DNA from 2 places in the Fontibacillus forbon genome. Region 2 is predicted to be linked to the other one. Evidence: riboswitches for the same ligand, from Rfam matches in the RefSeq annotation. Region 2 holds a riboswitch; the other holds the start of a gene.
What was found. A riboswitch is a leader RNA that binds a small molecule or an ion and turns the genes downstream of it on or off. The one in region 2 is predicted to bind S-adenosylmethionine.

Region 1 (15,843 bases), on a different contig from region 2:
TCCGAAATGGTAGAGCTTAGCGGGCTGGAGTTAAAGAAGTTTTTTAACACGAGCGGCGAGGTATACAAAGAATTGGCGCTTAAGGATAAGTTGCCGTCCATGCCAGTGGAAGATCAAATTAAACTGCTGTCTTCCAACGGTATGCTGATAAAGCGGCCGTTGGTATCCGATGGAAAAACAGTAACCGTGGGTTTCAAAGAAGAGACATATGAGCAAGTATGGGGAAATAACTAGTCTATCGATGATTACGCCTGCTAATTTTCACACAGGAAGGGGAGCGAAAACAATGACTCTCGGGCAGAACAACAAAGAAAGCATTCTGCTGGTCGACGGTATGGCGCTGATGTTTCGCGCCTATTATGCATCTGCCGCTACGGGGTATATCCGGCGCACCAAGGCCGGTCTTCCGACGAATGCGATTTACGGGTTTATGCGGTACTTCTGGGATGCGGTACAGAAATTTACTCCGACACATATCGCCTGCTGCTGGGACCTCGGCAGCAAAACATTCCGGACAGAGCAGTTTGCGGCTTACAAAGGCAACCGTTCCGAGGCGCCGGATGATTTGATTCCGCAGTTTTCCGTCATCCGCGATGTGATGGAGAGCTTGGGTATTCCGAACATCAGCTGTCCGGGATATGAAGCCGATGATTGCATCGGAACGCTGGCGTCAAAATTCAGCGGGGATATGGACGTGCTCATCCTGACGGGAGATCATGATATGCTGCAGTTGGTCAGCGAGCGGACGAGCGTGATTATCATGAAAAAGGGGCATGGCAATTACATGGTCTACACGCCGGAAAGCCTGATGGAGGAAAAACAGCTGACTCCGGGCCAGATTATCGACCTGAAGGGGCTGATGGGCGACACGAGCGACAACTACCCTGGCGTCCGAGGGATCGGCGAGAAAACCGCGTTGAAGCTTGTCCAGGAATACGGTTCTGTACAAGGTATCCTGGACAATCTGGACAGCTTGTCCAAATCGGTGCGCATGAAAATCGAAAGTGATCTGGAGATGCTCCATCTGTCGAGAAAACTGGCGGAAATCCGCTGCGACGTCGAGCTTCTGTGCTCTTCCGATTCCTGTCGGCTGGAGCTGAACCACGCGGTGGTAGCGTCCAAATTCGAAGAGTTGGAAATGGCCAGCATCAGCGCTTTGATGGGACTGGCGGCAACGCCGTAGAATGAAGAGGCCCGGCGGCCAAGAAATGGCCAAGGGCTGGACAAAAATCAAGGGGCCTCGTTGGAATTAAATCAACGAGGCCTCTTTTTGTCGTGCTGTTTACCGCTTTATAGGAGCGTTTTCTCCTTCGGTATCGTACAAAATGGTTCCGGTCAAAGTTAGATCATAGCCGCGAATCGAAGACAGCTCCTGTTGAAACTCTGGAGACTGCAAGGTTTGGAGGAGCAGTTGAATCCAGGCGGCATTGTGTTTGCTTTTTAGCACAACCAAGTCATAACGCTCCTTGATCAGAGGCACGAAATCGACGGTGCTGATTAAGGATACTGCATTTTCGATTCCGACCCCCACGTCCGCCTGACCCGACGAGACTTTGCCTGCGACGGCCAGGTGACTATTTTCCACGTCATTATATCCTTCGATACCGGAGCGGTCAATGCCATGCGCACGCAGTTGCTCATCCAGCAGAACTCGGGCCCCGGAGCCGATTTCGCGATTGATCAACCGGATGCCCGGCGTGCCTAAATCCGCCCATGTTTTCAATTGCTTCGGGTTTCCTTGCCGCACGTACAGTCCGGCTTGGCGCTGCAGCAAATTGACGACGACGTAAGAATGGCCGGTAAGTATTTTCGTAATGTAGGGGATGTTATATTCACCGCTGATGCCGTCCAGTAGATGGGTACTGACGATGTCGCTCTTGCCGTGATACATGGAGATCAGGCTATCCAGGCTTCCGTCATGCGAGCGAAGCGGCCGGAGCGACGGATTCGCGCGTTCCAGATGTTTGGCCAGTACATCGAGGCTAAGATCCTGACCGGTGATGACCAGGGTACCGGGGATCTGAGTTTGACCGGGAAGGTTGAGGACCTCTCCGCGGAATTCCTGCGGATGCGAAACGGTCCGTTCGGACGTTTGCGGTTTACCCTGGGCGCGAATTGCACCATGTGCTCCGTTTCCGCTTTTGGCGTTCTGCTTATACATCTCAAGATCATCCGCATCCACCCGCATCTGCTTGCCAACCCGGTATGCGGGAAGCTCCCCTTTTTTGATCAGGTCGTATACGGTTAATTTGGAGACTTTCAGCAGTTTGGCGACTTCCTCGGTGGTATAAGAGACTTCATTCATGGATATCCTCCAATTGACAAAATTATGTCTAAATATAATTAGTTATATTCAAATATATCTAAATATAATAAAATGTAAAATAACATTCGTTACATATCTGGTTGATCGGAGGTTTTTTTATGTCCATGTATCAAAAAATGATGACTAGCGGCCGGGTCCTGTTCGGACTACTGATGCTGGTCGGAATCCTGTCTGCTTGCGGCAGTGCGGGAAATAACTCGGCAAGTGCAGCAAACGGCAATACCGATCAACGGGTGGGCGCAGAGCCGCAGAGCCCGGTTACGTTGACTATATCGGCAGCAGCCAGTCTAAAAGACAGTATGGAAGAGATATCTTCCTTGTACAAAAATGAACATGAGAATGTAACGCTTACGATGAATTTTGGGGCTTCCGGCTCTCTCCAAAAGCAAATTGAGCAAGGCGCCCCAGCCGATTTGTTCTTGTCCGCGGGACAAAAACAAATGAACGCGCTGATCGACGGCAAGTTCGTAAACGCCGACAGCAAGATCGATTTGCTGAAAAATCGCCTGGTCCTGATCGTTCCGTCCGACGCCGCGGCAGTTCCGAAAGACTTGGCGGCCCTGCAAGATAACGGTTTTGGCAAAATCGCCATGGGCGAACCTGAAGTAGTGCCGGCAGGTTCCTATACGAAGGAATCGCTGGAGAACGCGCAATTATGGGACGCGCTTCAACCTAAAATGGTATTTGCCAAGGATGTGACCCAGGTACTGACCTATGTGGAATCAGGGAATGCGGATGCGGGTTTCGTTTACGAGAGCGACGCCAAGCTTTCCGACAAAGTGAACACGGCGCTCGTCGTGGACGAGAAAAGCCATGCGCCCATCGTATATCCGGCCGGAATCGTGACGGCTACGAAACATCCTGAAGAAGCCGATCAGTTTCTGAAGTTTCTGCAAACCGCGGAAGCTCGCGACGTATTCGCAAGTCACGGGTTCACCGTTACCGAGTGAGGCTGTCCATGGAGTGGAGCGATTTTTGGTCACCCGTCGGTTTGTCGCTGAAAGTATCGCTGCTGGCGGGCATAATCGCTTTTTTGATATCGGGCTATGCAGCCTGGGTCATGTCCCGTAAAAAATTCCGGGGCAAAATTATCCTGGAAACGGTGTTCATGCTGCCTATGGTTTTACCCCCGACCGTTGTCGGCTTTCTGCTCCTGATGGCGTTCGGCCGCCGCAGCCCGATCGGAAAAATATTCGAAGCGCTGGCCGGCATGCCGATCGTGTTTTCATGGGGGGCCGCCGTGCTGGCAGCAACTATCGTTGCCTTCCCTTTGGGGTATCAATCGGCCAAGGCCGGGTTCTTGTCCATCGACCGGGACTTGTTGTCCGCCGGCCGGTCCATGGGCGCATCCGAATGGCAGGTCCTGCTGTGGATCGCGATACCGCTTGCCCAGCGTACGCTGGTAACCGCGTTTGTGCTGTCCTTTACGAGAGCGCTTGGCGAGTTTGGCGCCACATTGATGCTTGCCGGAAATATTCCAGGGAGAACACAGACGTTACCGACGGCGATTTATATGGCGGTTGAATCAGGCGATACGTCGTCCGCTTGGGCTTGGGCCGGTCTGATGATTTTGATCTCGTTTCTTTTGCTGGCGTTTTGCGGATCCCGGACTGAGCGAGAGCTTTGATACGCTGATATTCATCATCCGGTGATTTCTCTGAAGATTAGTCCGTAAAATAAGCTTCGCCCACAACTTGATAGAGGAAGGTCCGGAGTTCTCCGCTTTCCTCTTCATTCAGGCCGAAAACATGCTCGAGATAGCCTTCTTCCTCCAAATCGTCAGTCCCCAGGATGGCGGTTTTGCCGTTTTGGAGATCGGTAACGAGTTTTTTTCCGTAGAAACGGTTGGTGGTCGTAACCGCAAGATCGAATCGTTTTAAAGAGTTTCCGATAAACGTAACGAAGCGGGTTGAAGTACTTTCCGTACTGTCTGATAAAAAATCCAGGTCCTGGTTAGGTCCGGTCATGGGCAAGGCCTCCTCGGGTACTAGTTGTCTTCTGTCATTATATCCGAAAAAGAGAGCAACGGGGAAATGATAACGATTGACAGCGAGGATAAAAATGGTATGATTAGGAATAACAGTATACGACTAGGGGAAGCACCTCTCTTGAAACATTCAGGAGGGGTGCTTTTTTGCGTGCCTGAAACCATAAACTGGTCGTTGCTGACAGTGATTAAGGAGGGTAATGAAATGAGGATCGTTTTTTTGAACAGCTTGGAAAAGAAAGAGAACGGGGCGGTTTCCGGCGGGGCACAGGTATGGATCGGGGAAGAAGAAGGCCTGTGGCGGATGGGCTGGAACGAAATCGCCGGGAGTGAGGAGCAGGAGACCATTTGGTATGAAGGCGGTTCCTGGTCTGAGATGCTGCACGTGTACCGTCATCGTCTTGTCGTCAAGATGGGAGAAGGCTACCGGCCGGTGATCGAAGGGATATGGGATGAGAGGGAGGAGTTTCATGGGAGGGGAATGGCGGCACAGAAGCTTATTTGTTATAGCGAGCTGCACGGGAATGAGGGGTTGTATAACGAGCTCTGCGTCTGGCGGCGAAAGAAAGCAGCCGCAGACCGCAAAGCGCCGTACATGATCGCAAGCAACAGGCTCCTGAAGCTGATTAGCGTGTTCCGCCCGCGTACCGTAGAGGAGTTGCTTCAGCTTCCCGGGTTAGGGGAAAGCAAAGCTACGGAATACGGACCCGATCTTCTTGAAATGGTGCAAGCCCAAGGTGAAGAACGACCGGGAGACTTTCCGCTCGATTGGGTGGAGCGGGATATCGACGAGGAAGTGTTCCGCACCTGGATGTATAAGCAGAAGGAGGTCAAGTTCCGGATGGAAATGGAGAAGTTCAGCTTGCGCCGCATGGTGCTGGAGTCGCTTGCCCAGGGTCTCGATCTTGAAGGAATTTGCAACCGTACGGGCCTTGAACGCAGGGAGGCAGTGGAATTGCTTGAATTGCTGGAGAAGGACGGATATACGACAGATGCCGTAGTACAGTTAGAAATCCGGAACATGCCGAAAGAACAGCAAAGTGCGGTATGGAAAGCATTTGAGGAACTCGGCGATCATTTCCTTAAGCCAGTGCTACAGCGCGTTTACGATCAGGAGACAATCGAAGGCGGAGGGGTGGAACAACTTTATGAAAAACTGCGTCTGATGCGCATTACTTACCGGCGGCAGAAGGAGAGCGCGCCAAAAGCGGGGTAAGCCGGTCGAGGCAGCGTCATGAAACGAAAAGCGCCGGTTTCCGGGAAATCCTGAAGCGATTACTCGGAAACTGGCGCTTGCCGTATTATAATCTTAAGGTTACTTTACTATGGATGCCGTTATATCCAGTCGCGCTTCCGGAAAAGATAGAACATTCCGGCCCCGAGGGCAATCATGATGCCAATGACGACATAGTAACTGTACTTCCAATGGATTTCCGGCATATTGTCAAAGTTCATGCCGTAAATCCCGGTAATTAACGTAAGCGGGATAAAGATCGTCGTAATGGCCGTAAACACGCGCATGATTTCATTGGCCCGATTGGCGATGGCTGCCTGATATGCTTCTCGTAAGTTTCCTACGAGTTCCCGGAACGTATCGAAGTTTTCGGAGATCTTAACGGCATTCTCATAGATGTCGCTGAAATATTTCTGCAACTGATCATCGATCAGGCGCAGATCTTTTTTGTTTAAAATATTGATGACTTCTTTTTGCGGGCCCAGTACTTTCTTGAGCCACAATATTTCGCTTCGCAGTCCGATAATTTCATTCAAATGCGAACGTTTGGTGTGCATGAGGATGTCTTCTTCCAACTTCTCGATTTTGACTTCGATCCGGTCGCCGACGATAAAGTAATTGTCAACGACCAAGTCGATAAGATAATACATGAAACGGTCGGGCTCGCTGACTTCCTGTTCCCACAGGATCGGTTTGACGGCCCGTAGTTCGTTGATCTTTTGCTTGGTTACCGTAATGATATAATGCCGGCCTAGAAAAATATTAAGCGCCCGCAGAAAAATTTCCTCATCATCATAACGGATGCTGTTGACCACAATAAAATAATGATTATCGTAAGTTTCGATCTTTGGACGCTGCTCTTCTTCGGTCAGACAGTCTTCCACCGCGAGATCATGCAGCGAAAACAACGGCTGCAGCAGCGCCAGATCGTCGACATCGGCGTCGATCCAATAAAACCCTTGTTCAGGTGATGTTGTTGTCAATTCCACGTCCTCTACCGGCGTAAATACACCGGCGACCACATGACGGATTTTCATACCTTCACTCCCTTTCCGGCCGGAACGGCCGGTTATGCTCATATCTGTTTTGGCTGAGCATAGGAAGAGGATCAGGACTGGCGGCGCGGGAACGCCGAAAAAGGCGTTTTATGAAAACACCGGGAAAAGAAAGTGCCCATAACTTCCCGCAGGGCGCCTGCTGATCGGTTTCCTATGCGATTGTTGCTTCAGGACACTACACTGCGGACTCGGGTCGCCTTCCATTCTCGGATTCACCTCTTTTTGGTCATGAAATTTACCTCTCAAACACTTGTCTAGTATAACGCCGGGGTATGAAATGTTTCAAGCCAAAAAGTTGCGGACAAAATAGGGCGCATGACTTGTTAAAAAAGCTATTTCATGTATAATGAAAATCAGCATATTTAAATTTGAATCATAACAACAAAATAATAAGACGATTTTCTTATCAAGAGTAGGTGGAGGGACTGGCCCGATGATACCCGGCAACCGGCGATACGTCGCACGGTGCTAATTCTTGCGGAACTGTGGAGCTTCAATCCGAAGCTTAACGGTCTCTGAGAGATGAGAGAGGCGCATTCAGGAATAGATGATGACCTTTCTCTTTATGGAGTGAGGTCTTTTTTTCTTGTTGCAGTCCCGCTTTCAGCAAACAAATACCAGTCTAATCGTCAAAAGGAGTGAACATTATGCCGATTAAAGTACCGGATCATTTGCCGGCCAAGGAAGTGCTATCGAACGAAAATATTTTTGTCATGGATGAGAGCCGGGCCTATCAACAGGATATCCGCCCCCTAAGAATTGCTATTCTTAATCTTATGCCGACCAAAGAGACAACGGAATCGCAAATTCTGCGCCTGCTGGGCAATACGCCGCTTCAGGTGGAGATTGTTTTGCTTCACCCGCGGTCGCATACGTCCAAGAACACATCCGCAGAGCATCTGGAAATGTTCTATAAAACCTTTGACGAGATCAAAGGTCGCCGTTTTGACGGCATGATCGTCACAGGGGCTCCTGTCGAACAGCTTGCATTCGAAGAAGTGAATTATTGGGACGAATTACAGGAAATCTTCGAATGGAGCAAGACCCATGTAACGTCGACCATGCACATTTGCTGGGCTTCCCAGGCGGGTCTTTACTATCATTTCGGCGTTCGGAAAGTACCGCTTGAGAAAAAATGCTTCGGCGTGTTCAGTCACGGCGTCAACAATCCGCATGTAAAGTTGCTGCGCGGATTCGACGAAGTGTTCCAGGTGCCGCATTCGCGACACACGGATGTGTCGAGAGAAGATATCGAAGCTATCTCTCAGCTCGAGATTTTGGCGGAATCCGAAGAAGCCGGCATCTATCTCGTTGCTTCCAAGGACGGCAAGCAGATTTTCGTCACCGGCCATTCGGAATACGATCCTTGTTCCCTGAAATGGGAATATGACCGCGATATCGCCAAAGGGCTCGACATCGAGTTGCCGGTCAACTATTACCCAAATAACGACCCTTCCAAAACTCCGGCTTCAACTTGGAGAGCGCATGCTAACTTATTATTCTCCAATTGGCTGAATTACTATGTGTATCAGGAAACACCATACGATATAGATCAAATGGCTGAATTCGTTTATCAGATCTGATGTGGAGGGGTTAATCAAGTGAAAGAGAACAAATGGCATTTGGAAAGCAGATTGGCACAGATCGGCTCGGTGGAGGAGCCGGTTACGGGTGCGGTAAATTACCCGATTTATCAGTCGACCGCGTTTCGGCATCCGCGGCTCGGCCAAAGCACGGGGTTCGATTATTCCCGGACCAAGAGTCCGACAAGAACCGTGCTCGAGGAAGCCTCCGCTGCGCTCGAGAGCGGTGACGCGGGCTTTGCCTGCAGTTCCGGGATGGCTGCGCTGCAAACGGTATTCAGCCTGTTTTCGCAAGGAGATCATCTGATCGTTTCCCTGGATTTGTACGGCGGGACTTACCGCCTGTTGGAAAAGATCCTTTCCAGATTCGGAATTAGCGCTTCCTATGTAGATACGAATGATCTGGATGCGCTTGAGCAAGTGCGCCAACCGAACACGAAAGCGGTATTCATCGAGACGCCGACGAACCCGCTCATGATGATTACCGACATAGAAGCGGTAAGTCTTTGGGCCAAGCGGCATCAGTTGCTGACCGTCGTGGATAATACGTTGCTGACGCCTTATTTTCAGCGCCCGCTTGAACTGGGTGCGGATATCGTCGTGCACAGTGCGACGAAATATTTGGGCGGACATAACGATGTCCTTGCCGGTTTAATCGTCACGAAGGGAGAGGAATTGTCCAAGGAGATCGGTTTCCTGCACAATTCGATCGGTGCGGTGCTCAGCCCGTCGGACTCCTATCAGCTTATGCGCGGCATGAAGACTCTGGCACTCCGGATGGAGCGGCATGAGAGCAATGCATTGGCTGTTGCGCAATACCTGCTGAAGCATCCGCAGATTGCGGAAGTGTTCCATCCGGGCCTTCCTGATCATCCGGGTTACGATATACAGAAGAAGCAGTCCGGCGGGAATACGGGAATATTCGCGTTTAAAGTAACCGATGCCCGTTATGTTGAGCCGGTGCTCCGCCATCTGGAACTGATCGCTTTCGCGGAGAGCCTTGGCGGCGTGGAGTCGCTGATGACTTATCCGGCGGTTCAGACGCATGCCGACATTCCGGTGGAAATCCGCGAGGCGGTCGGCGTGGACGATCGGCTGCTCCGCTTCTCGGTCGGTATCGAGCATGCCGAAGATTTGATCAGGGATCTGGGACAGGCGCTGGAAGCGGCGCGGATCGAGGTCGAAGGGGGACAAGGCCATGAGTGACAAGGGACGCAAAAAGTTCGATACGAAGCTGATTCATTTCGGTAATGAAGTGGACGCCGCTACCGGAGCGTCCAGCGTTCCAATTTATCAGGCTTCCACTTTTCATCACCACGACATCTTCAATCCTCCTGAATATGACTATAGCCGTTCAGGAAATCCGACACGCCAGGCACTGGAAGATTATATCGCCGTACTTGAAGGCGGCGAGCGCGGCTTTGCCTTTTCCAGCGGGATGGCCGCGATCTCGACCACGTTTATGCTGTTTTCGGCAGGCGATCATCTGATCGTTACGGAGGATGTGTACGGAGGTACATACCGGCTGCTTACGAATATATTGAGCCGTTTGAATATTGAAGCTACGTTCGTCGATATGACGAACTTTGAAGATGTCAAAGCGGCGCTGAAGCCGAACACGAAAGCCGTTTATATGGAGACGCCGTCGAATCCGACCCTGAAAATTACGGATATGGCGTTAATCGCGGCGTGGGCCCGTGACCACGATTTGCTCAGCATCGTGGACAATACGTTCATGACGCCGTATTATCAACGACCCATTGAACTAGGCGTAGACATCGTATTGCACAGCGCCACCAAGTTTCTGGGCGGCCATAGCGACGTGTTGGCAGGACTGGCCGTGGCCCGCAGCGAATCGCTCGGACGGCGCCTGAAATTTCTGCAGAACGGTCTGGGCACGGTCCTTGGTGCCCAGGATTCCTGGCTGCTGATGCGAGGCATGAAGACGCTGGGCGCGCGGATGGCGCACAGCGAAATCAGTACCCGCAAGCTGGCCGACTGGCTTAGCCGGCGTGAGGATATCGACGCCGTCTTCTACCCCGGTCTAGCGGATCATCCGGGCCGCGATGTCCAGGAGAAACAATCGACCGGTTACGGCGCGGTCGTATCCTTCGATGTCGGCTCGGGAGAGCGGGCGAAGCAAGTGCTGAGCAAAGTGAAGCTGCCGTTGGTAGCCGTCAGCCTCGGTGCCGTTGAAAGTATTCTGTCTTATCCGGCCATGATGTCGCATGCGTCGATGCCACAGGAAGTCCGGCATGAACGCGGAATAACCGACGGCTTATTACGATTTTCCGTCGGCCTCGAAGATATCGACGATTTGATCGCCGATTTGGAGCAGGCGCTGCAGAATAACTAGAAGATTGTGATTGAGATGAAACGGCACCCGAAGCAGATCGGGTGCTGTTTTTTGGTGACGATTGTGTTACGATTATCATATTGGTGTTGGAATTTATTGATTAATTATTAGACAAACGCAAGGAGGCAGCAAAATGACTGCGATTAACGATATTTTAGACAAGGCGCTGCAAGGGGGGCGCCTCGATCTTGAAGATACGATCAAGCTTTTCGAGTCGGACGAAGTGGAAAAGATGGGTCATGTGGCCAATATTTTGATGGAACGGAAACATCCCGATCCGGTGGCGACGTTCGTGATCGGACGGAATGTGAATTACACGAACGTTTGCGACGTGTACTGCCGGTTTTGCGCTTTTTACCGCCGTCCAGGCTCGGAGGAAGGCTACGTGCTGCCGGATGAAGTGATTTTTCAAAAAATCCAGGAAACAATCGATGTCGGCGGAACCGAAATTCTGATGCAGGGTGGAACGAACCCGAATCTTCCGTTCAGCTACTATACCGATCTGCTTAAAGCCATCAAAGTAAGATTCCCGGACATTACGATGCACTCTTTCTCCCCTGCGGAAATTATGAAGATGAAGGAAGTATCGGACGGACTTTCCATTGAGGAAGTTTTGCGTGAAATTCATGCGGCTGGTCTGGATTCGCTCCCGGGCGGAGGCGCGGAAATCCTGGACGACCGCACTCGCCGTAAAATCAGCCGGGCCAAAGGTTCGTGGCGGGAATGGATGGATGTTATGCAGACGGCGCACCGGATCGGCATGAATACGACCGCAACGATGGTCATCGGATTCGGCGAGTCGATGGAGGAGCGCGCCCTGCACTTGCTTCGCGTCCGCGAAGCGCAGGATGAATGCCTGCAAAACGGTTACCCGTCGGAAGGATTTCTGGCCTTTATTCCTTGGACATTCCAGCCTGATAACACGAATCTGAAGGTCGAGCGCCAGACGCCGGAATCTTATCTTAAGACAGTGGCCATCAGCCGGATCGTGCTCGACAATATCAAAAACCTGCAATCGTCCTGGGTAACGATGGGTCCTGAGATCGGCAGGCTGTCGCTGCAATATGGCTGCAATGACTTCGGCAGCACCATGATCGAAGAGAATGTCGTATCCTCCGCCGGAGCAACTTATAAAGTAAACATCGAATCCATCCTGTCCATCATCCGGTCTGCCGGTAAAACCCCGGCACAGCGGAATACGAAATACGACATTTTGCGTGTGTTTGATCAGGATTCCAGCATTGAGCGCGATTTCATCATGCAAAATTAGGCAAATACGTAAAATGTTCCCGCGATCGCTGTTGTTCCCGGATTTCTTGATTAAATAACAAGGTAGAAATCCGATCACTAAGGTGACCGCTGCCGCTTCTTCGGAATCAATTTACTCCCTTGCCTGCACTCACTTTTATGGAAACACTGGCTATCTTTCCATAGGCTCGCCTCGTATATCCGTTTCCTTCCCGCCATATACTTTGGGAAGGAAACGAAAGGGGGAGGGCTTATGGATTTTTTTACGCTGCGCGCGGATTTAAAGGGCGTTTTTTCGGAACAGCAACTCCTTGATCATATCGGCAATACCGGCGGTGCGGTACATAACGGCGCTGCTCCGGCACATTTCAGCCATTCCCTGGATGGAACCGTGTTGACGTTGACGATTTCTATTACGGGGCCGAACTTCAGCCCGGAATCAAGACGAATGCTGATGGAAGACCTCGCGCTCGGGATTGCCGGTTACATTGTGGAAGTCCGGGAAGAGAGCATAGCGATGAACATCGCCTCCAAGCAGTATTCATTTTCCTCACGTGAAGAAAGTTTGGCCGCGGAACAATGCTGCCATAAACTGCTTGCCGGTCCGGAAGAAGGGGATCAAGCGGCCAGGAAGCGGCGAAAAACCGGAATATATAACGTGCTCAGAGAATATTTGCAGGATAACGCCTATCTGGACCTGGACGGATTTATCGCTTTCCGGCTGCCGGACTACAGGGACAAGCTGCGTGAAACAGTGGAGATCGCTATGGAGGAATACCTGCTGGACCAGCAATACGAGGAATTCATTCACCTGCTGCAATATTTCGTTCATTTCCAGGAGCCGCTCATCCCGCTGATCCATTTGATGCATAAAGAAGATCATGAATTCCATATTTTGAACGAACAGTTTTCCAAGATCAGCGTTCCTCCCTCCGGCGGCGTCGTGGCCCAAATTGCGGACCAGGAGATGGAAATGGAGGACATGATCGTCAGCACGCTGATTTCCTTATCCCCTGACCGGATTTTGATCCATACGCTCGAGCCCGAGGCGCAAATCATTTTGACGATCCGGCGTATTTTCGGTGACCGCGTGGAGCTCTGCCTGCATTGCCCGCGTTGTCAATTGTTTCATCAGGAGAGGCTTCACAGGGATCAGGGAACCTAAGGGGTTCTTGACGAGCTTTCGCGTTAGCTTTATAATTACACATAATTCAAGTAAAAAGCGTTGACAAAGACATGAACCAGAAGCAGCGGACAGTGCAGAGAGAGGGAACCTTGGCTGAAATTCCCTTGTGATCCGGTTTTGGTTTACCCCTTTGTAGCTGTGATTCCGAACCTGTCCGGGTGTTCAGGATGAAAATAGGGATCGCCGGTTCATTGCCGTTATCGGATGCTCAATAAGGGCTGTACTTGCGAAAAGCAGGTGGGCCGAATGAGGGTGGAACCACGGGTAAATAACGCTCGTCCCTTTCCGGGACGGGTTTTTTTGTTGTCCGTTTCCGGGACAATCATTATTTTCGGGAGGAAAAGACAGTGGCAATTAAAGTATCTTTGCCGGACGGTTCGGTCCGGGAATATGCGGAAGGAAGTACTTTGGAAGATGTAGCGGCATCGATCAGCAGCGGGTTGCGCAAAAACGCCGTAGCCGGCAAAATCGACGGCAAAGCGGTAGATTTGAATACGAAGCTGGAAGACGGGAACAAGGTGGAAATCATCACCCTCGATTCCCAGGACGGCCTGGAAATCATGCGTCACAGTACCGCCCACTTGATGGCGCAGGCGGTTAAACGCCTATTTGGCGGAAAAGAAGTGAAGCTAGGCATCGGTCCGGTCATTGAAGACGGATTTTATTACGATATGGATCTGGAGCATCCGCTGAATCCGGAAGACCTGCAAAAAATCGAGAAAGAAATGGAACGGATCATCGGCGAAAATCTGCCCATCACCCGTCGCGAAGTCAGCCGGGAGGAAGCGGTAGCGATCTTTACCGAGCTTGGAGATCCGTACAAACTGGAACTGATCCGCGATCTGCCGGAAGAAAGCGTCATTTCGATTTACGATCAAGGCGAATTTTTCGACCTTTGCCGTGGGCCGCATGTTCCTTCGACCGGCAAAATCAAGGTTTTCAAGCTGCTTAGCGTAGCGGGCGCTTACTGGCGGGGCAACAGCAACAATAAGATGTTGCAGCGGATTTACGGCACGGCGTTCGTGAAGAAGGCCGAGTTGGATCACCATCTGCTGATGCTGGAAGAAGCCAAAAAGCGCGATCACCGCAAGCTTGGCAAAGAGCTGAACATTTTTACGTTCAACAATCTCGTGGGTCAAGGGTTGCCGATCTGGCTTCCTAAGGGCGCTACTCTGCGCCGGACATTGGAACGGTATATCGTCGATATCGAAGAACGGCTCGGTTACCAGCATGTGTACACACCGGTACTTGGCAACGTGGATCTGTATAAAACGTCCGGACACTGGGAGCACTACCAGGAGGACATGTTCCCGAAAATGACGATCGACACGGAGGAATTCGTGCTTCGTCCGATGAACTGTCCGCATCATATGATGGTATACAAGAGCGATATGAGAAGCTACCGTGATCTGCCGATCCGGATTGCCGAGCTTGGCATGCAGCACCGTTACGAAATGTCGGGTGCGCTGACCGGGCTTCACCGGGTGCGTTCCATGACGTTGAACGACGCGCATATTTTCTGCCGCCTGGATCAGATCAAGGGCGAATTTACTCGCGTACTGGATCTCATCAAGCAGGTGTACAGCGACTTTGGTATTCATGAGTACCGTTTCCGCTTGTCCTATCGGGATCCGCAGGATACCGAGAAGTATTTCCAGAACGATGAAATGTGGAATACGGCCCAACGCATGCTGCGCGAAGTTGTCGAGGAAGCCGGTCTGCCGTTCTTCGAGGCCGAAGGCGAAGCGGCGTTCTACGGTCCTAAGCTGGACGTACAGGTGAAAACGGCGCTCGGCAAAGAAGAAACTTTGTCCACCGTACAAATCGACTTCCTGTTGCCAGAACGCTTTGAGCTGGAATATGTCGGCGACGACGGGGCGAAGCATCGTCCGGTCGTGCTTCACCGGGGCATCCTCGGTACGATGGAACGTTTCTCGGCCTTCCTGCTTGAGAACTTTGCCGGAAATCTGCCGCTATGGCTGGCGCCGGTACAAGCCAAAATCATTCCGGTTTCCGGGGCGTTTGATGAGTATGCCCGTGCGGTTGAAGATAAAATGCGTGCCGGTGGAATCCGGGTAGAGAGCGATCTGCGCAACGAGAAGCTCGGTTATAAAATCCGGGAAGCCCAGCTGGAAAAAATTCCTTACATGTTCGTAGTCGGCGAAAGCGAGAAAAGCAGCGAAAGCGTCTCCGTCCGCAAACGCGGCGAAGGGGATCTTGGAGCGAAAGCACTGGACGAGGTACTGGCATTGCTCCAGGATGAAATCCGCAATCACGTAATATAGGGAATTCAAAAAAACATCCGAATAAAAGATTAACTGATGTATAAACTGCGGCGCATGTGGAAAACCTTCGGAATAAGGGGGAGGTTTTCATATGCGCCAATTTGTATTGTGGCGGAGAATCGGACTAAGTTTGTTAACGATTCTTCTCATTTACGGGATCGCCGCAGAAAGTAAAATTCATGCCAATACTATAGAATTATCGAAGAACACGTATCATCAGTATGTTCTTCGGGAATATCGGGAAAATGCCCTGAGGCTGGAAATAGCTTCAGCCAGCCAACCGCAGAGCCAAAAAATTTTGAGTTCGATTCATACGCCTGTTCAGGGCAAAAAGATCAGTGACGTGAAGCCGGAGGCCGCCAAGAAGAAAGTTAAAACGGTCAAAGTGATGGCTACCGGTTATACGGCCGGTTACGAATCCACCGGTAAGAAACCGAATCATCCCCAGTACGGAATTACGTATTCAGGGGTTAAGGTTCGCCGGGATAAAGATACGATTTCGACGATTGCCGCGGATTTGAAAGTATTCCCGCTCGGCACCATTCTCTATATTCCCGGTTACGGCTATGGCGTAGTCGCG
Region 2 (15,843 bases):
GTTGGTCGTGATCGGCCTGTTCTACAAGCAATTCAAGCTGTGCGCCTTCGATCCCGCATTGGCGGCCGCGGTCGGAATACCGGTAGCGCTGTTCCATTACCTGCTTATGGGGCTGGTTTCGCTGTCCACGGTTGCGTCCTTCGAAAGCGTCGGAGCGATTTTGGTGGTCGGTATGCTCATCGTACCGGCTTCAACCGCCTATCTGTTGACAGATCGGCTTAGCGTTATGCTGGTCTACAGCGTATTGGTCGGTGCCGTCAGTTCTGCAGGCGGATATTATGCGGCAAAATGGCTGGATGCTTCCATCGCGGGATCCATGATCACCGTCGCCGGTATCCTGTTCATCCTGGCCTTCGTATTTTCACCGCTCCACGGCCTCGTGGCCCGATATCAAAAGCGCCGCAGCTTGAAGGCTGCATCGGCATAAGCTGCAGAGCGGTATAAGTTGCAATAATGGTCATGGTATCTACAAAGGTATCGGAGTCACCTGAATCGGGTGCTGCATCGTTTCGGATGCCGTTCATACATCCTTATCTTGTTTCCATTTCGGACTTCCGCCTCGAAAGCGGGGGTCTTTTTTCCGTTTCGGTGTTTTAACGGACATGAGAACCGTTATTTGTGGATAATCTGCTTATATTTGCAGTTAACGGACACCAGAGCTGGGTCAAATCAGGTTATTTCCCCACTGAAATGATGGATTAACGTCTCCTGTGTCCGTTAAATGTTTTAAAAGGGGAGTAGATGCGCATAAGGAGAGGTTCAAGTAATTGAAAAAGGCAAATGATATCACTGTCTTTGTTGGGCTCAGGCGTTTATGATAAAATGGCGTTATGCTATCGAAGGAAAAAGGATGAAATGGAATTCGATTGGAGGATTTTCTGTTGAAATATAAACTGTTGGCGCTGGATATGGACGGAACGCTACTGAACGATAATCATCAGATTTCACCGGAAACGGAGAAATGGATTCGCAAAGCCGCTGCTGCCGGAGTACATGTCTGTTTATCAACCGGAAGAGGTTATAACGAGGCTGCGCCGTTTGGAGTGCAGTTGGGGCTCGAGACGCCGATGATCACGGTGAACGGAAGTGAAATATGGAAATCGCCTCATGAACTTTATCATCGGGAGCTGTTCGATAAAGAAATCATTGCCCGTATGCATGCCATCTCGCAGGAGCACGGCGTTTGGTTCTGGGCTTATTCCGTGGAGGGAAGCTACAACGAGAACAATTGGGATCCCGGACTGCTGGAAGTCAACCAGTGGCTTAAATTCGGCTATCATACCGAAGACGACGAGATCCGCCATAACATTATGATGCAGCTTCAGAATTTTGGCGGATTGGAGATTACCAATTCATCGCCTTATAATCTCGAGATTAACCCTGCGGGCATCAACAAGGCGAGCGGCATCCGGACCGTCTGCAAAATACTAGGAGTGGAAATGTCGGAGACGGTCGCTATCGGTGACAGTCTCAACGATCTGGCGGCGATTCAGGCCGCCGGTCTGGGCGTTGCGATGGGAAATGCACAAATTGAGGTCAAGGAAAATGCGGATGTGGTGACCGCCTCCAACAATGATGATGGCATTGCGCTGATCATCCGCGATTACATTTTGTCGGAGGAGTGAAGGTAAATGATCGCTGCGCTCGGTTGGATTTTAATTATTTTGCTGTTTGCGGTCGGTATGGCGGGGGCTGTTTATCCTGTTCTACCCGGCGTCGTTGCCGTGTATTTTGCTTTTTTCGTTTACGGCTGGTTTTTCTCGTTTGAACCGTTCGGCTGGTTTTTCTGGATTATTCAAACGCTCATCGTCGTGGTTCTGCTTGTCGCGGATTACCTGGTGGGCGCCTGGGGCGTCAAAAAATTCGGCGGCAGCAAACTGTCTGTCTGGCTCAGCACCATCGGCATCATCGTTGGACCGTTCATCATTCCGGCCTTTGGTCTTGTGCTCGGGCCTTTGCTCGGCGCCATGATCGGCGAGATGATCAAGGGGGAACCGATTTCCAAAGCGTTCAAAGTAGGGGTAGGCTCGGTAGTCGGCCTGTTCAGCAGCATCGTTGTAAAAATCTTACTTCAACTTGTCATGATCGTTGTATTCATCATATGGATCCTCATGTTCTAGAAAAGAAAGAAGGAATTTTCTTTGTCCAAGAAAGAATCGTTTATTAAAGGCACGCTGATCCTTGCGGGGGCGGCGCTTCTGGTCCGTTTGCTGGGCCTGTTCCAACGGGTTCCCCTGGAGCATGTATTCGGAGACACGGGGAATGCCTCTTATGGCCTTGCAAACAATGTTTACTTAATGCTGCTGACCGTTGCCTCAGCAGGGATTCCGAGCACGCTCAGCAAAATGGTGTCGGAGCGGTATGCACTGAATAAACCGCATGAAGCCCGGCGGGTCTACAAAGCGGCGCTGATGTTTGGCGCCGTTTCCGGTGTTTTGATTACGGTGTTCCTATATTTGATCGCTCCGTATTATGCCACGAATATCGCCAAGGTTCCGGAAGCTTCTGCGGCTATACGGGCGATTGCCCCTGCCTTGCTTTTGTTCCCGACCATTGCGATGATGAGAGGTTATTTCCAGGGCCGCGGCAATATGACGGCTTCCGGCATTTCGCAAATTATGGAGCAAATTTTACGGGTCATCACGGCGATTGGCCTTGCCTTTGTCATGTACGGTATGGGGTACTCGGACAAATGGCTGGCTGCCGGCGCCTCCTTCGGCAGCGTGTTTGGCAGTATCGGAGCATTCGGCGTCATGGTTTATTATGCTATGAAGCTGCGCAAAGAGGATGGTCACAAATTGCCTCCCCTTGAATCCGGAACTACCGGGGCGGATATTCCGTACAAGCGCATCTACCTGGATATTTTCAAATTATCGATTCCGATTGTGCTGACTTCGCTTACCGTATCGGCGGTCAATTTTATTGACGGTTCGATCGTCAAGACGCTGCTCATCAACCATATCGGGGAAGGAGCTGCCGAACAGGCTTTGGCATTCTTGACTTCCAGAGCCCAGATGGTGGCCGGTATTCCGCCGATTTTAGCGATAGCGCTCAGTACTTCTTTGATCCCCGTTATTTCGGCGGCGTTCGTCAAGAAGGATGAAGCTCATTTGCGGAGTCAGGTAACGCTGGCCATGCGGATCTCCATTCTTTCGGGCCTGCCGCTCGTCATTGCGCTTGGAACGGCTGCTTATTCGGTAAACGGTCTTTTGTTTAAATCGCTGGACGGTTACGGCATCGTCGGATTTTTAACGTTCATGACGATCTTTCAAATTACGATGATGACCAGTAACTCCATTCTCTTAGGAGTGGGCAAGCCTTATCTATCCATGGTCAACGTGATGGTCGGGATCGTAGTCAAGCTGGTCGCGAGTTACGCTTTGGCTCCGGTTTGGGGAATTTACGGGATCATTACGGCCACGGGCCTTTGTTTCCTGGTTATTACGCTTCTAAATTTGTGGGCGATGAAAAAAATCGTTCCGTTTTCCCTCATGGGCAACCGTTGGGTCGGGTTTCTCCTGACCGTCGTCGTTCTCGGCGGCGCAGGGTACGGATTGAACCAGGCGGGCATTCAGATGGTTTCGATCATGCCTGCTCGGCTGGCCTTCTTCTTGACCTGCTGCATCGTCGGTCTCGCCGTTGTTGCGCTGTATCCGGTTATGCTGGTTCTGCTGCGCGTGGTGCGTAAGGACGAACTGTCCGGTTATCCGGCGCCGCTGCGCAAGCTGCTGTCTCCGCTGATGCGGCTGCAGCGCTCCGGCCAGGCCGGCTCGTCCAAGTAAGCTTGGGTTAGCACGGATGCAGCTGCGTTTCCTTGCAAACGGGTGTCGAATTGCCCGGGAAATGTCGGTTCATTATGTCTGTCCATGGTTCGCGTCGCCCGCGGCATCGCGAACGAGGGCAGTTTTGATGATGCCGCCGCGGTGTTCGCGACTGATGTCGCATAGATACGGCGGCTGGGGCGCGCTGATGCCGTCCAGCGCGCTGTGGCCTTTGAGCCAATCTTCCCTGGAGATGGGCTCATAGGGGGTGTCGCCCCAAGCGTCCAGCAGCTTGGGGCTATAGAGACGCTTGCCCGGAGGCAGCGTCTCGCCTTCCAGAAGCTCTGACCCCTGCACCGGGGAGGTCAGAGCTTCTTTGCTATTGGCCGTGAACAATTCCGGCCAATAGTCCGCCCGCGAGCCGCTATGCGGCACGCTGGCGGCGAAGCGCTCCGCGCCGCTGCGCACGGCGCGGAGGCCCATCAGCATCGCGTACAGGCTCTTGCCTAGCGCGATGCGGTCCGGGAGGCTGCCGAAGTCGGAGACAACGCGCCCGGCGAGGCGGCGCACCCCGTACTTCACTCGGCCTCCCTCATCCAAGTGCGGCCCCAATCCGCTTTCTTCATGTGCGGATTGTTCCCGGAGCCCGCCGGCTCCCGAGCCGGGCTGCCCATCCCTGTGGGAGAAGAACTGCTCGTCATTATCATATGACTTCAGTTCTTCTCTCGCCGAGTGTCTGGGCGCACCCTGACCCGCCGGCGGGGCGGAACCCCCGTTGTCCCCGGCTTTCGCTGCCTCTCCGGCATCGGAAACGGCTTTTTCGCCTATAGTCATCTCAGCCTGTCCGTTACGGTTTTCCGACTCGGCGGTATTCTCTCCAAGCTCTTTTTCCGTACCAGCCGCAACTATCTGCTCCGCCTGCTCCGCTTCGCACCTCGCTTCCGCTGCTTCGCACTCCGCCACGGGCTCGAGCAACGGAAAAACGACCTGGTTCAGCCCCGCCAGGCTTTGAAGATGGAAAGGGACTTTGTCGGTAATATGTCTCTGATAATAAGGGTGGCGGATGACCCGTTTTTCGATGTAGTTTTGTTCGTTAATAATTAATCCGACCGTCAGGAGAGCGCTCCCCCTGTCGATCCAGAACCGTTCCCAAAACGGGCGCATAAAGCCGGAGACGTGGAAATAGGAAAGCAGGTGGAAGCGGCTGGAGCCGAGCTCACGGCTTTTTATGTAAAGAAGCAACTGAGGATATGCGTCTTGAAAAATCAGGGCATTGCTGCGCTCCAAAAAGCGGTAGTACGCCCGTTTTTCCGTTTCATCCATGAGATCGGCCACTCTGCCGCGCAGGTCTGTCATATTCCACCCGGCATTCCGGGACACCATGTGGGCAAGAAACGCCCAATGCAATTCCGGATACGCCTGATAGCAGGCCAGATAAGCCTCCGTACGGGTAATATTGCTGCTTCCCGCACGGCTGGTCGCCAAAGAGATCTCCTCCGCTAGTGCCCGGTCCGCTTCGCTCCACTCATTTTCCCGGGCCGTTCTTGCCGCCGGACCCCCGCGCAGCAGGTCTTCGATTTCGGCAGCTACGGTGCGTGCGGAGGCTTCATTCCAGCCAAGGGGGATCCGGTCCTCCCGCAGGCGGCTGGATTCCGCGATCCCCGCGGCTTTACCTTTGAAGGCTTCTCCTATTAATAAAGGAAGCCGGCGGATAATTCCCTTGAGTCCCGGGGCGGAGGCCGGACTTTCCGGGTTGTGTGGGCTCTGCTTCATAGGGATCCTCGCTTTCTTTTCCGATCATCAATTTTATATTACAAGTATGGCCAAAAGTTTGACTTCCACTCCGGGTTTTGGTTGACTTAAAGAGGAAGCATAATGCAAGCCTAAAAAAGTACAGACAGAAAGGAATGAAGCTCATGAAACAGGTGCAAAGCGCAGCCGAGTTTGGCGTAAGCATCCAATCCAGCAACCTTGTCGTAGCGGTTTTTAAAGCGGACTGGTGCGGGGACTGCAAGTATATCGACCCATTTATGCCGGAGGTTGAAGAGAAATACGGCGACCGACTTACGTTGATTGAAGTGGACGTAGACAAGGTCGGTGACGTTAGCCAAGAACAAAACATTTTGGGAATACCGAGCTTCGTCGCCTATGCGGACGGTCGTGAGCTTGTTCGCTACGTGAACAAACTCCGCAAATCGCGCGAGGAAATTGAAGACTTCTTAAATAAGGCGCTGGATGTGTACCATACCTTGCACGATACAGCCGAAAGAAAAGAATAGCCGATCTCCAATTTCAAACGACAAAAATCACATCGCCCCTGGCTAGTACAGGCGGCGATGTTTGCGTTTTTGAACATTCTGTAACGTTTCTCTATGATTTGCCCCGCCCAATCAGTTATAATGAAATATGATTTGACGGAAATGAATGAATGCAGATGCTTTACTTTCTTACTCTGATAGAACGGGTGAGCATGTTGAATACGAAACAACTTAAATGGCTTAGCTACCTTTCCTGTTTGGTCATGTTTTTAGCTACTTTAGGCGGGAGCGTCGTGACCAAAACCGAGTCGGGACTGGGCTGCGGCAACGATTGGCCTTTATGTCACGGGAAGTTTGTACCGGCCCATACGATTGCATCGATGATCGAGTATTCTCATCGGGCGGTCAGCGGGGCGGCGGGCTTGCTTTCTTTGGGCGCATTTGTAGCGTTTTGGTTATACCGGAAACATCGCCGGGATTTACAGATGTACTCTTTCCTGGCTCTTGTTTTTGTGATGGTGCAGGCATTTATGGGAGCGATGGCAGTAGTTTTCCCTACCTCCTCGGCGGTTATGGCGCTGCATTTCGGTTTTTCCCTGATCGCTTTCGCCAGTTCGGTCATGCTGGTCCTTGGCATTCGTGAGGATGAAGCCAGGGAGAGAAATACGCCTGCTGCGCCAAAGCATTACGTCTCCAAAGGTTTTCGCAATTTAACGTGGTTCGCCACGGCTTATACGTATATTGTGGTTTATATCGGTGCTTATGTGAGTCATACCGATTCTGCGGGCGGTTGCTCAGGCTGGCCGCTCTGCAACAAGGAGCTGATCCCTGAACTTTCTGGCGGCGTCGGCATTGCTTTTGCACACCGGGTAGCGGCGCTGCTGCTGCTGATCGTCGTGGCTACGGTCGGTCACTTTGCCTATCGAAAGCATCCCGGAAACCGGGAAATCCGTTCATTGGGCGTAGCCGCTACGGTTTTGATTATTACGCAGGTCTTCACAGGCGCAAGCATTGTATTCACCCTAACTAATTATGAAGTGTACTTGTTTACATCCCTTGCCCACATTATTGTTTTGGCGGCCTTGTTCGGGGTACTCAGTTATATGAGCGTCAGAACTTGGCAAATGAGCAGACATGTTGACGGGAATGCGGGATCGGGAATTAATACCCGGACTGTTGTTGGAAATGACCCTGCCAAAAATCGGAAAGTCCAATAATTAAACGGCAGGGAATGACCGCCGAGAGTTTCGGGAAGTGTTATAGGAGTAGTCCAAGTTCGTCCTAACACAATGGAATCGCCGGGATTTGATGATGGAAGCGAGGAAACGATGATGCTGCGAAGTTTGCTTGGAGAACCGCCGAGACAAAATGAAGGTTTGTTGGGTGATACGATCAATGCCATGATCCAAACGACCAAGTTGCTGCAAAAAGAGACGGAACTGTCTAAAGATCCGACCCATGACTTCCGTAAGCTCGAAATTTGGACGCTCGGCTTGATCACCTCACTGGATGAACTGGAGCAATGCTTGCATGCGGCTGCCTTTTTTCGCAAAAAAGTAGTTCATGATTTCGTGGAGGATATGGATCCTGCAGAGCGCAGCGACTATGCCCGTTACGTATTTTTTTATAAAGATGGATTTATTCGTGTATTTTCCACGCTGGACAAGCTGGGGACGGTGCTTAATGAGCTGTTCGATCTCAAGACGTCCAAAGTCAAGGCGCATTTTTCCTACTTTACGGTGCTACGCCAGTTCCGATACATGAAAGTACATATGGAGCTTGGAGACCGGCTGGTTGCCATTAAAGACAAGTACAAGGAAGCGCTAGCCGAGCTAAGAGGGCGCCGGAATACGGAAATCCATTATATGAACTCGGAAATGAAGGACGACCTTTGGCAGCGGCATCAGACCTTGCAGGGGAAAATTGAGCTGGAGGATCTGGACCAGCATTTGCGTGACCTGGAGCAGGGTTATCTTATGGTGTGCGAGACGCTGCAGGCGGCTTTTACTTACAGTAATCAACGCTGGAAAAAGGTTTCTTTGAAATAGAAAGCCTTTTCCGATCGGGCTACGTATTTTTTCCTTTGACAAAAGACAATAAACCTCCTATACTCAAAAATAGTTTCGTAACAAATTTCATATTTTTCTTATCGAGAGAGGCGGAGGGACAGGCCCGATGAAGCCCAGCAACCGATTCGATTCCAGGTACCAACGAAGATTCATGGAGATGCCGGAACGAATGACATGGTGCTAATTCCTTCAAAACCGCGCATGCGTGTGCAGCGTAACGGTTTTGGCAGATGAGAAGGCATTGTCTTTACGTAAAGAGAGCCCTTTGAATCTGCAGGGGCTCTTTTCTGTTTATATAGCTATCTTTGAAATTAATCTATACAGGAGGCTAAACAGTTTGATTGAACTCAAACAGCTTACTAAAATATACGGTAGCAAGAAAAAGGCGACCACGGCGCTATCCGAACTTAACCTGACGGTTAACAAGGGAGAGATCTTCGGTGTTATCGGCCATTCAGGCGCGGGGAAGAGCACACTCATCCGCTGCATCAATTTGCTGGAACGGCCAACCCAAGGCGAGGTATGGGTCGGCGGGGTCGACCTGACCAAGCTGGGCAAGCGGGAGCTGCAACAGCACCGCCGGAAGATCGGCATGATTTTTCAGCACTTTAATTTGTTGTCTTCGGCTACGGTATATGACAATGTGGCCTTTCCCCTGACGTTGACCGGAACGCCTAAAGGCCAAATTCAGAGCAAAGTGAACGAGCTCTTGGCACTGGTTGGTCTGGAGGAACACCGCGGCAAGTATCCGGCCCAGTTGTCCGGCGGACAGAAGCAACGGGTAGGCATTGCGCGTGCGCTGGCCAGCGATCCTGACGTGTTGCTCTGCGATGAAGCGACTTCCGCGCTGGATCCGCAAACTACGGATTCCATTTTGAAGCTTTTACTGGATATTAACCGGAAGTTCAACCTGACCATTTTGCTCATCACGCATGAGATGCACGTCATTCAAAGCATTTGCGACCGGGTGGCTGTCATTCATGAAGGAGGCATCGTGGAAGAAGGGCCCGTTACCGAGGTGTTCCTGAAACCGCAGCATTTCGTAACCCGGGAGTTCATTAACCGCGACGCGGCGGGGGCGGCCGGAGAAGAAGGCTTGAAGCTGGCAGCCTCGGTTCCGCATCCGGAGTGGTCGAAGCTGGTGAAAATCACGTTTCTCGGAGCGAAGACGTACGAATCGGTTTTGTCTCAGGTTGTCAGGGAAACTGGCGTCAACTTTGCGATCCTGCAAGGGACGATCTCAACGATCAAGGACGTGCCTTACGGCAAGCTTACGGTATCTTTTGAAGGTGATGACGAGAAAGTTGAACGTACGCTTAATTTGTTAAGGGAACGGGATCTTGATGTGGAGGTGATCGGGTAATGTGGGGTTTGGATTTTTCAAAAATCAATTGGCCCGAGATGGGCACGGCTTCCGTCGACACGCTGCAAATGATGGGATACGCCACTCTGTTCACCTTTCTGATCGGCCTGCCGCTGGGTGTGTTGTTGTACACTTTTTCCCGATCCGGTTCTCCGGTGCTGGGCTGGGTGTACCGGGTTCTTTCCCTCATCGTAAACATCATTCGTTCCGTACCGTTCATCATCCTGATCGTCGCTCTCATCCCGCTCACCCGAGCGATCATGGGCGTCTCCTCAGGTGTGGAAGGAACGATTCCGCCGCTCGTAATCGGGGCCGCTCCGTTCTTTGCCCGCCTCGTTGAGACGGCGCTGCGCGAAGTGGACCGCGGGGTGATCGAAGCCTCCCATGCGATGGGTGCGACTACCTTTCAGGTCATCCGCAAAGTACTGCTGCCTGAATCGCTGCCCGGTCTCATTGCAGGCATGACGATTACCGCAGTTACGCTCGTTTCCTATACGGCGATGTCCGGTATGGTCGGCGGCGGCGGGCTGGGTGACTTGGCTATCCGGTACGGCTACTACCGTTATGAGAAGGAAGTCATGATCGTATCCGTTATTTTTATGGTCATTCTGGTGCAAGTATTGCAAATGCTGGGTGACCGGCTGGTGATTTATTTTACGCGGAAATAAGGAACAACTATATATAGATTAGATTCACAACATCCTTATTCAAAACAATTTGGGAGGGCATACTGTTATGAAAAAATGGACATTCTCGTTGTTGACGCTGGCTTTAGTGTTGGTGCTTGCCGCTTGCGGAAGCAACAATGCAAAAAATGACAACTCGGCCGCTGGCAATACGCCGGCTGCAGAAAACAATGCTGCGAACACGCCGGCAACATCGGAACCGGTTAAACTGGTCGTTGGTGCAACCGTGCCTCACGCGGATATTCTTAAGTTCATCGCGCCGGCATTAAAGGAAGATGGCGTAGAACTGGAAGTCAGAGAATTTACGGACTACGTTCAACCTAACGTTCAAGTATTCGAAAAACAGCTGGACGCCAACTACTTCCAGCACCAGCCTTATCTTGACGAGCAAAACAAGCAAAACAACTTTGATCTTGTGTCCGTTGTAGGCGTGCACGTCGAACCAATGGGTGCCTACTCCAAAACGCTGAAATCGGCAGACGAAATTGCAGACGGCGCCAAAGTGGCGATCCCGAACGATGCGACGAACGGCGGACGCGCTTTGCTGTTGCTTGAAAAACAGGGACTTATCAAGCTTAAAGAAGGTGCCGGAATTATGGCTACCAAAGCGGATATTACCGAAAATGCGAAAAACCTGAAATTCATTGAAGCCGACGCCGCTATGCTTCCGCGCCAATTGGAGGAAGTGGATCTGGCTCTGATCAATACCAACTACGCGCTTGAAGCCGATCTCAACCCGGTTGACGATGCGCTGTTCATTGAAGATGCAGATTCGCCTTACACCAACATTTTGGTTTCGCGCCCGGACAACAAAGATTCCGAAGCAATCCAAAAGCTGGCTAAAGCGCTGACTTCCCCTGACGTGAAGAAATTTATCGAAGACACTTATAAAGGTGCTTTGGTTCCGGTATTCTAAGAAGTAAATTTGAACTCATCCCGCTGCTTTGTGCAGCGGGATTTTTGTTGCTATGTACAATTTATAAAATGCCATTCTGTCTGTTGCATCAGCTTGATTGGATATTTTCCAATCCATAGCACCGGAAGGTACATTTTTTCTGTTTTCATTGGAAAATTTCCAATGAAAATTTATGGTGAGGGACGATATTTCGAGCTTACTGGTCTTTTTCGTTGGGAAATATCCAATCAATGGAGTCTCGTTAATCTTGAACTCCAAATTAATTGGATAAATTCCAATCAGGGGAATTGAGTATCAACCCAATCCAACGTTTGCTCCTTTCCCCGCTCCCCGTTTGTGGGAATGTCTTAAATCTTTTATACTTGAAAAGAAGGTACTTGTGAGGAGGAGAGGGACGTTGGTGGGAAAAATCGCCCTGATTACGGGAAGCGCCAAAGGCTTGGGCAAGAAGACCGCGTTGACGCTGGCGGAGCAAGGCTGTCATATTGCACTGAATTACGTACATAGTGAATCGGAAGCGCTTGCCCTTCAATCGCAGATTGAGCGGATAGGCGTTCGCTGTATCGCCGTGCAGGCCGATGTGTCCAGGCGGGATGAGATCGAGGCTCTTGTGGGTCAGGTTCAAGGCAGCCTTGGAAGTATCGATATTCTTGTGAATAATGCCGGACCGTTTATCCGTGAGCGGCGGCTGTTTACCGACTACAGTCAGGCTGATATTCTGGCCATGATCGATGGCAACCTGGTCGGCACGATGCTGCTGGATCATCTGGTTCTTCCGGGAATGCGGGATAAAGGCTGGGGACGAATCGTTCATTTTGGTTTCGGCCATGCTTCGGAATCCCGGGCCTGGCCGCATCGCGCGGTTTATGCCGCCGCCAAAACCGGGCTCGTCTCCTTTACGAAGACCCTTGCGGTTGAAGAGGCCCCGTACGGGATTACCGTGAATATGGTATGCCCCGGAGATATTCGGGGGAGGAATAAGGAGATTTCCATCGATGAAGCCCGGGAGCTGTCCGATAAAGAGACGCCTTTGGGCCGCCCTGGCAGCGGAGAGGATATCGCCCGCGTCATTTCGTTTCTCTGCGATAAGGATTCCGATTTCATTACCGGCAACATCATGGACATCTCGGGCGGACTCGATCCGATTCGCCCCTGGATTAAACCGTCATAAACAATAAAACACGGCCTTTCCGGGTAAGCCGGAGGGCCGTGTTATTGGTGTTGCTATGCTGCCGGAAGAAGGTTCCGGTCCGCTGTATATCTTAAAATACTTGTACGACCTCTTGCACGCCTTCCACTTCTTCAAACAGCGCGCGTTCGATCCCTGCTTTGAGGGTAATGGTGGAGCTTGGGCAACTGCCGCAGGCACCCATCAATTTCAATTTGACGATACCGTCTTCCACGTCGACCAGTTCGACGTCGCCGCCATCACGCTGCAGGAAGGGGCGAAGTTTGTCCAAAACTTCCAGCACCTCGTCATACAATTTATCTTGTACGTTTTCACTCATTGTTTTCAACTCCTTTCCTTTCCTATATATTATATTACAAAAAACTTTAAATTTAAATGCTTCGCTGACAGGGGACTTGCGTTTGAAACCGATTATTGAATTTTGTGCAAACAATGCCGGATTTGGTACGGATGTTGCCTTGAACCGGCTGAAAGAACATTATGACTGCGAAGTCATCGAATATGGTTGTCTTACGGGTTGCGGCATGTGTTATATGTCTCCGTATGCCCTGGTCAATGGAGAGACCGTGGCGGCGGAAACCGCTGAGCAGCTGTATGAAGTCATCGTTGATTTGATCAAAGAGATCGAAGCGATAGAATGATCCCAATATAGTCGTCTGCTCATTTTAAAGTCTGCATAATCCTGTCGCCGTTAGCCAAGATGGTGCTTGGACAGCCACAGTACGCCGCTCTTTAGCAGACGCGGCACTCGTCCCGTAACCTGGGCTTTGCCCATTAAGCCGAATCCGGCTTTTTTGCCGAGCGAACCGAGGGTGCCTTTCAGCTTGATGGGCTGAAGCTTCGGCGCTTCGCCGCGCCATCCGGCCGACACAATTTGAGCGATCTGATGACCTTGGCCTTCGGCGGCTTGAGCGCTTGGGGCAAATGGAAGACTGGCACAGTCGCCGCAAACAAAGACTTCGGGGTAGTCCGGTATTTGGTAGTGTTCTCCAAGCAGGACACGGCCCTGGCGGTCTTTTGGTACGTTCAGATTTTGCACAAGCTCCACGGGCCGGATACCGGCGGTCCATACGGTGACATCCGACAACAGATCTCCGGCTTCATGATGGATCACTCCCGGTTCCAGCGCATGAATCGAAATATGGGACAGCGTCTCCACTTCGTGTTCATGGAACCATTTCGCGACATAGGTCGATACTTTTGGCGGAAAAGCCGACAAAAGACGCGAACCGCGGTCGATCAGGGAAATATTCAAATCAGGGCGGCTTTCGCGCAGTTCGGCGGCAATCTCCACCCCGCTGAGTCCGCCGCCGACGATATTGATTTTACTGTACGGCTTGGCATTGTTCAGATTCATATAAGTGTTGCGCACCGCCGAGAAGGACTGGATACTGCATGAAAACTCCTTCGCGCCGGGGACATTGTGATAATTATCGGTACAGCCCAGAGCAATGACAAGCTGATCGTATTCAAGCGGGGATTCGCCTAACTCCGAAAAGTGGATCCTCCGGTTCTCCAAATCCAGTGATACGGCCTCTCCGTACTTGATGCTCAGACCGCTGTAATGAGGAAAGGGAACCCGGAGCTCGTGATCGGACGCCGTTCCGGCCGCCAAAGCATAGTATTCGGTCTTTAAGCTTTGGAAAGGCATCCGGTCCACCAACGTAATTTGAATATCCGCGGGAATATGCCCCTTAAAAAGTTCATGAATAATGGTGGTTCCGCCATAGCCTCCACCCAGAATAACGAATTGTTTCATCTCATCGTATTCCCTTCTGCCGGGGGTTGGTTATTGCTCTTCACTGTCACCCGAATGCGTTATTCATAAATCTGGATTTCGTTGTAGAAGGTGTCTCTTTCCACCGGAGTGCGTCCGGCGCCTTTTACGAGCCAAATCAACTCTTTCCGGGTTAATCCGTCCGGGGTGAGCGCTCCGGCCGCGTGGCTGATCTGTTCCTTCAAAATCGTGCCGTGCACATCGGAGGCGCCGAAGGTCAGTGCGACCTGGGTCAACTGAACGCCGATATTGATAAAGTAGGCTTTAATGTGCTGGATATTGTCCAGCATCAGCCGGCTGATGGCGATTGTTTTGAGATCTTCATAGGCTGAATTTCTCCGCATGATTCCCGCGTTTTTATTGCGCGGCTGCATGGAAAGCGGGATGAATACCATGAATCCGCCGGTTTCGTCCTGAAGCTCGCGGATCTGGATCATATGCCGGATCCGGTCCTCGTGGGATTCGATCGAACCGTAAAGCATCGTCGTGTGCGTCTTCATCCCCAGTTTATGGGCGGTACGGTGCACGTCGAGGTACTGGTCCACGTTTGCCTTTTCCACTTTCATTTTCTCCCGGTATTGATCGGACAAAATTTCGGCTCCGCCCCCGGTCAACGATTTCAGGCCGGCCTTTTGCAGCTCCGTCAGGACTTCCTTCGTGCTGAGACCGCTGATCCGCGTGAAAAATTCGATTTCCGCCGCCGTGTACGCTTTGAGCGTAATGTCGGGAAACCGCTCGTTGAGCGCTTTGAGCGAGTCGACATAGTATTGGAAAGGAACGTGCTGGTTGTGACCGCCGACGATGTGGAATTCACGTACGCCTGGAGTAATATGTTTCTCCACATAAGCCACCATTTCATCACCGGATAAGGTGTAAGAGCCTTCTTCGCCCTGATCCTTGCGGAAATTACAGAAAGCGCAGTGTGATTCGCAAATGTTAGTGAAATACAGGCTCATGTTTTCGATGAAATAAACTTTTTTTCCGTTTTTCCGCAAGTTTACTTCATTCGCCAACTGACCAATGGTCAACAAATCGTCGCTCTCATATAGATATACCCCGTCTTCGAGGGTTAAACGTTCACCTTGCCTTACTTTTTCCACAATTTCGCTCATTCTTTGGTCGGTGTTCGGTGATACTGTTGTAAACATGACAAAACCTCCGTTTCCTGGATGATCCATCGGATACATTATTATAGACAGATTAAACCACTTTCCTATTATAAACCTCCATTTGAAAAGGGACAACACATGGAACAAGCGGATTCGGAAGGCGCTACAATAAAAATCACACTCGCTTGAGAGGATGGGAGATGTGGAGTATACTTTGAATATAAGGAGGGGTAACGATGATTGAAATCTCTGATAGTGCCGCACAGCGGATAAAGGACATGATTGCCGGAGAGGAAACGCCGGATATGTTTCTTCGCCTCGGGGTAAATCCCGGCGGATGCAGCGGCTTTTCATATAGTATGGGACTGGACGATCAGGAAGGCGAAGGCGACGTTTACCTGGACATTAAAGGCATTAAGGTCGTGGTCGGCAAAGAAAGCGTCCGTTATCTGAACGGCCTTGAAATCGACTTCCAGGAATCCGGCATGTCCGGCGGCTTCACGATCAACAACCCGAACGCGATCGCGTCCTGCGGCTGCGGCCAGTCGTTCCGCATGCGGGACGAAGAAGGGCGCCCGGAAGTTTGCGACTGAGAAATGCTGTAGTGGTGTAGGTTGCACGGTTTTTCTTCCGTTGATCTGGACGGAACCGATACGGAAGCCAAATATGGTGGTTTGAGGGAACATAGGTCGTGAACGACAAAATATTAGATGTG

Region 1: it holds a riboswitch for S-adenosylmethionine, as region 2 does, so the genes downstream of both, metA (homoserine O-acetyltransferase MetA) here and ACLB09_RS22185 (methionine ABC transporter ATP-binding protein) in region 2, are expected to answer to the same signal.

What each region holds. Positions count from the first base shown of each region.
Region 1 covers NZ_JBKGFV010000002.1:871,963-887,805, reverse strand. The annotation lists gene ACLB09_RS11065 (arsenate reductase family protein) at 1-234, shown strand, start outside; gene ACLB09_RS11060 (5'-3' exonuclease) at 287-1,183, shown strand; gene ACLB09_RS11055 (substrate-binding domain-containing protein) at 1,283-2,305, opposite strand; gene modA (molybdate ABC transporter substrate-binding protein) at 2,425-3,276, shown strand; gene modB (molybdate ABC transporter permease subunit) at 3,285-3,953, shown strand; gene ACLB09_RS11040 (DUF3055 domain-containing protein) at 3,991-4,293, opposite strand; gene ACLB09_RS11035 (HRDC domain-containing protein) at 4,519-5,529, shown strand; gene corA (magnesium/cobalt transporter CorA) at 5,649-6,584, opposite strand; SAM riboswitch class I at 7,006-7,134, shown strand; gene metA (homoserine O-acetyltransferase MetA) at 7,253-8,188, shown strand; gene ACLB09_RS11020 (PLP-dependent transferase) at 8,207-9,394, shown strand; gene ACLB09_RS11015 (trans-sulfuration enzyme family protein) at 9,387-10,544, shown strand; gene mqnC (cyclic dehypoxanthinyl futalosine synthase) at 10,678-11,814, shown strand; gene ACLB09_RS11005 (putative sporulation protein YtxC) at 12,046-12,957, shown strand; gene thrS (threonine--tRNA ligase) at 13,326-15,263, shown strand; gene ACLB09_RS10995 (3D domain-containing protein) at 15,355-15,843, shown strand, end outside.
Region 2 covers NZ_JBKGFV010000006.1:209,419-225,261, reverse strand. The annotation lists gene ACLB09_RS22225 (metal ABC transporter permease) at 1-427, shown strand, start outside; gene ACLB09_RS22220 (Cof-type HAD-IIB family hydrolase) at 882-1,625, shown strand; gene ACLB09_RS22215 (DUF456 domain-containing protein) at 1,635-2,120, shown strand; gene ACLB09_RS22210 (putative polysaccharide biosynthesis protein) at 2,142-3,782, shown strand; gene ACLB09_RS22205 (DUF2515 family protein) at 3,855-5,534, opposite strand; gene ACLB09_RS22200 (thioredoxin family protein) at 5,678-6,040, shown strand; gene ACLB09_RS22195 (COX15/CtaA family protein) at 6,235-7,236, shown strand; gene ACLB09_RS22190 (Cthe_2314 family HEPN domain-containing protein) at 7,351-8,067, shown strand; SAM riboswitch class I at 8,163-8,325, shown strand; gene ACLB09_RS22185 (methionine ABC transporter ATP-binding protein) at 8,426-9,451, shown strand; gene ACLB09_RS22180 (methionine ABC transporter permease) at 9,451-10,119, shown strand; gene ACLB09_RS22175 (MetQ/NlpA family ABC transporter substrate-binding protein) at 10,187-11,053, shown strand; gene ACLB09_RS22170 (SDR family oxidoreductase) at 11,451-12,224, shown strand; gene ACLB09_RS22165 (NifU family protein) at 12,316-12,561, opposite strand; gene ACLB09_RS22160 (YuzB family protein) at 12,644-12,883, shown strand; gene ACLB09_RS22155 (NAD(P)/FAD-dependent oxidoreductase) at 12,934-14,001, opposite strand; gene mqnE (aminofutalosine synthase MqnE) at 14,061-15,167, opposite strand; gene ACLB09_RS22145 (HesB/IscA family protein) at 15,365-15,721, shown strand.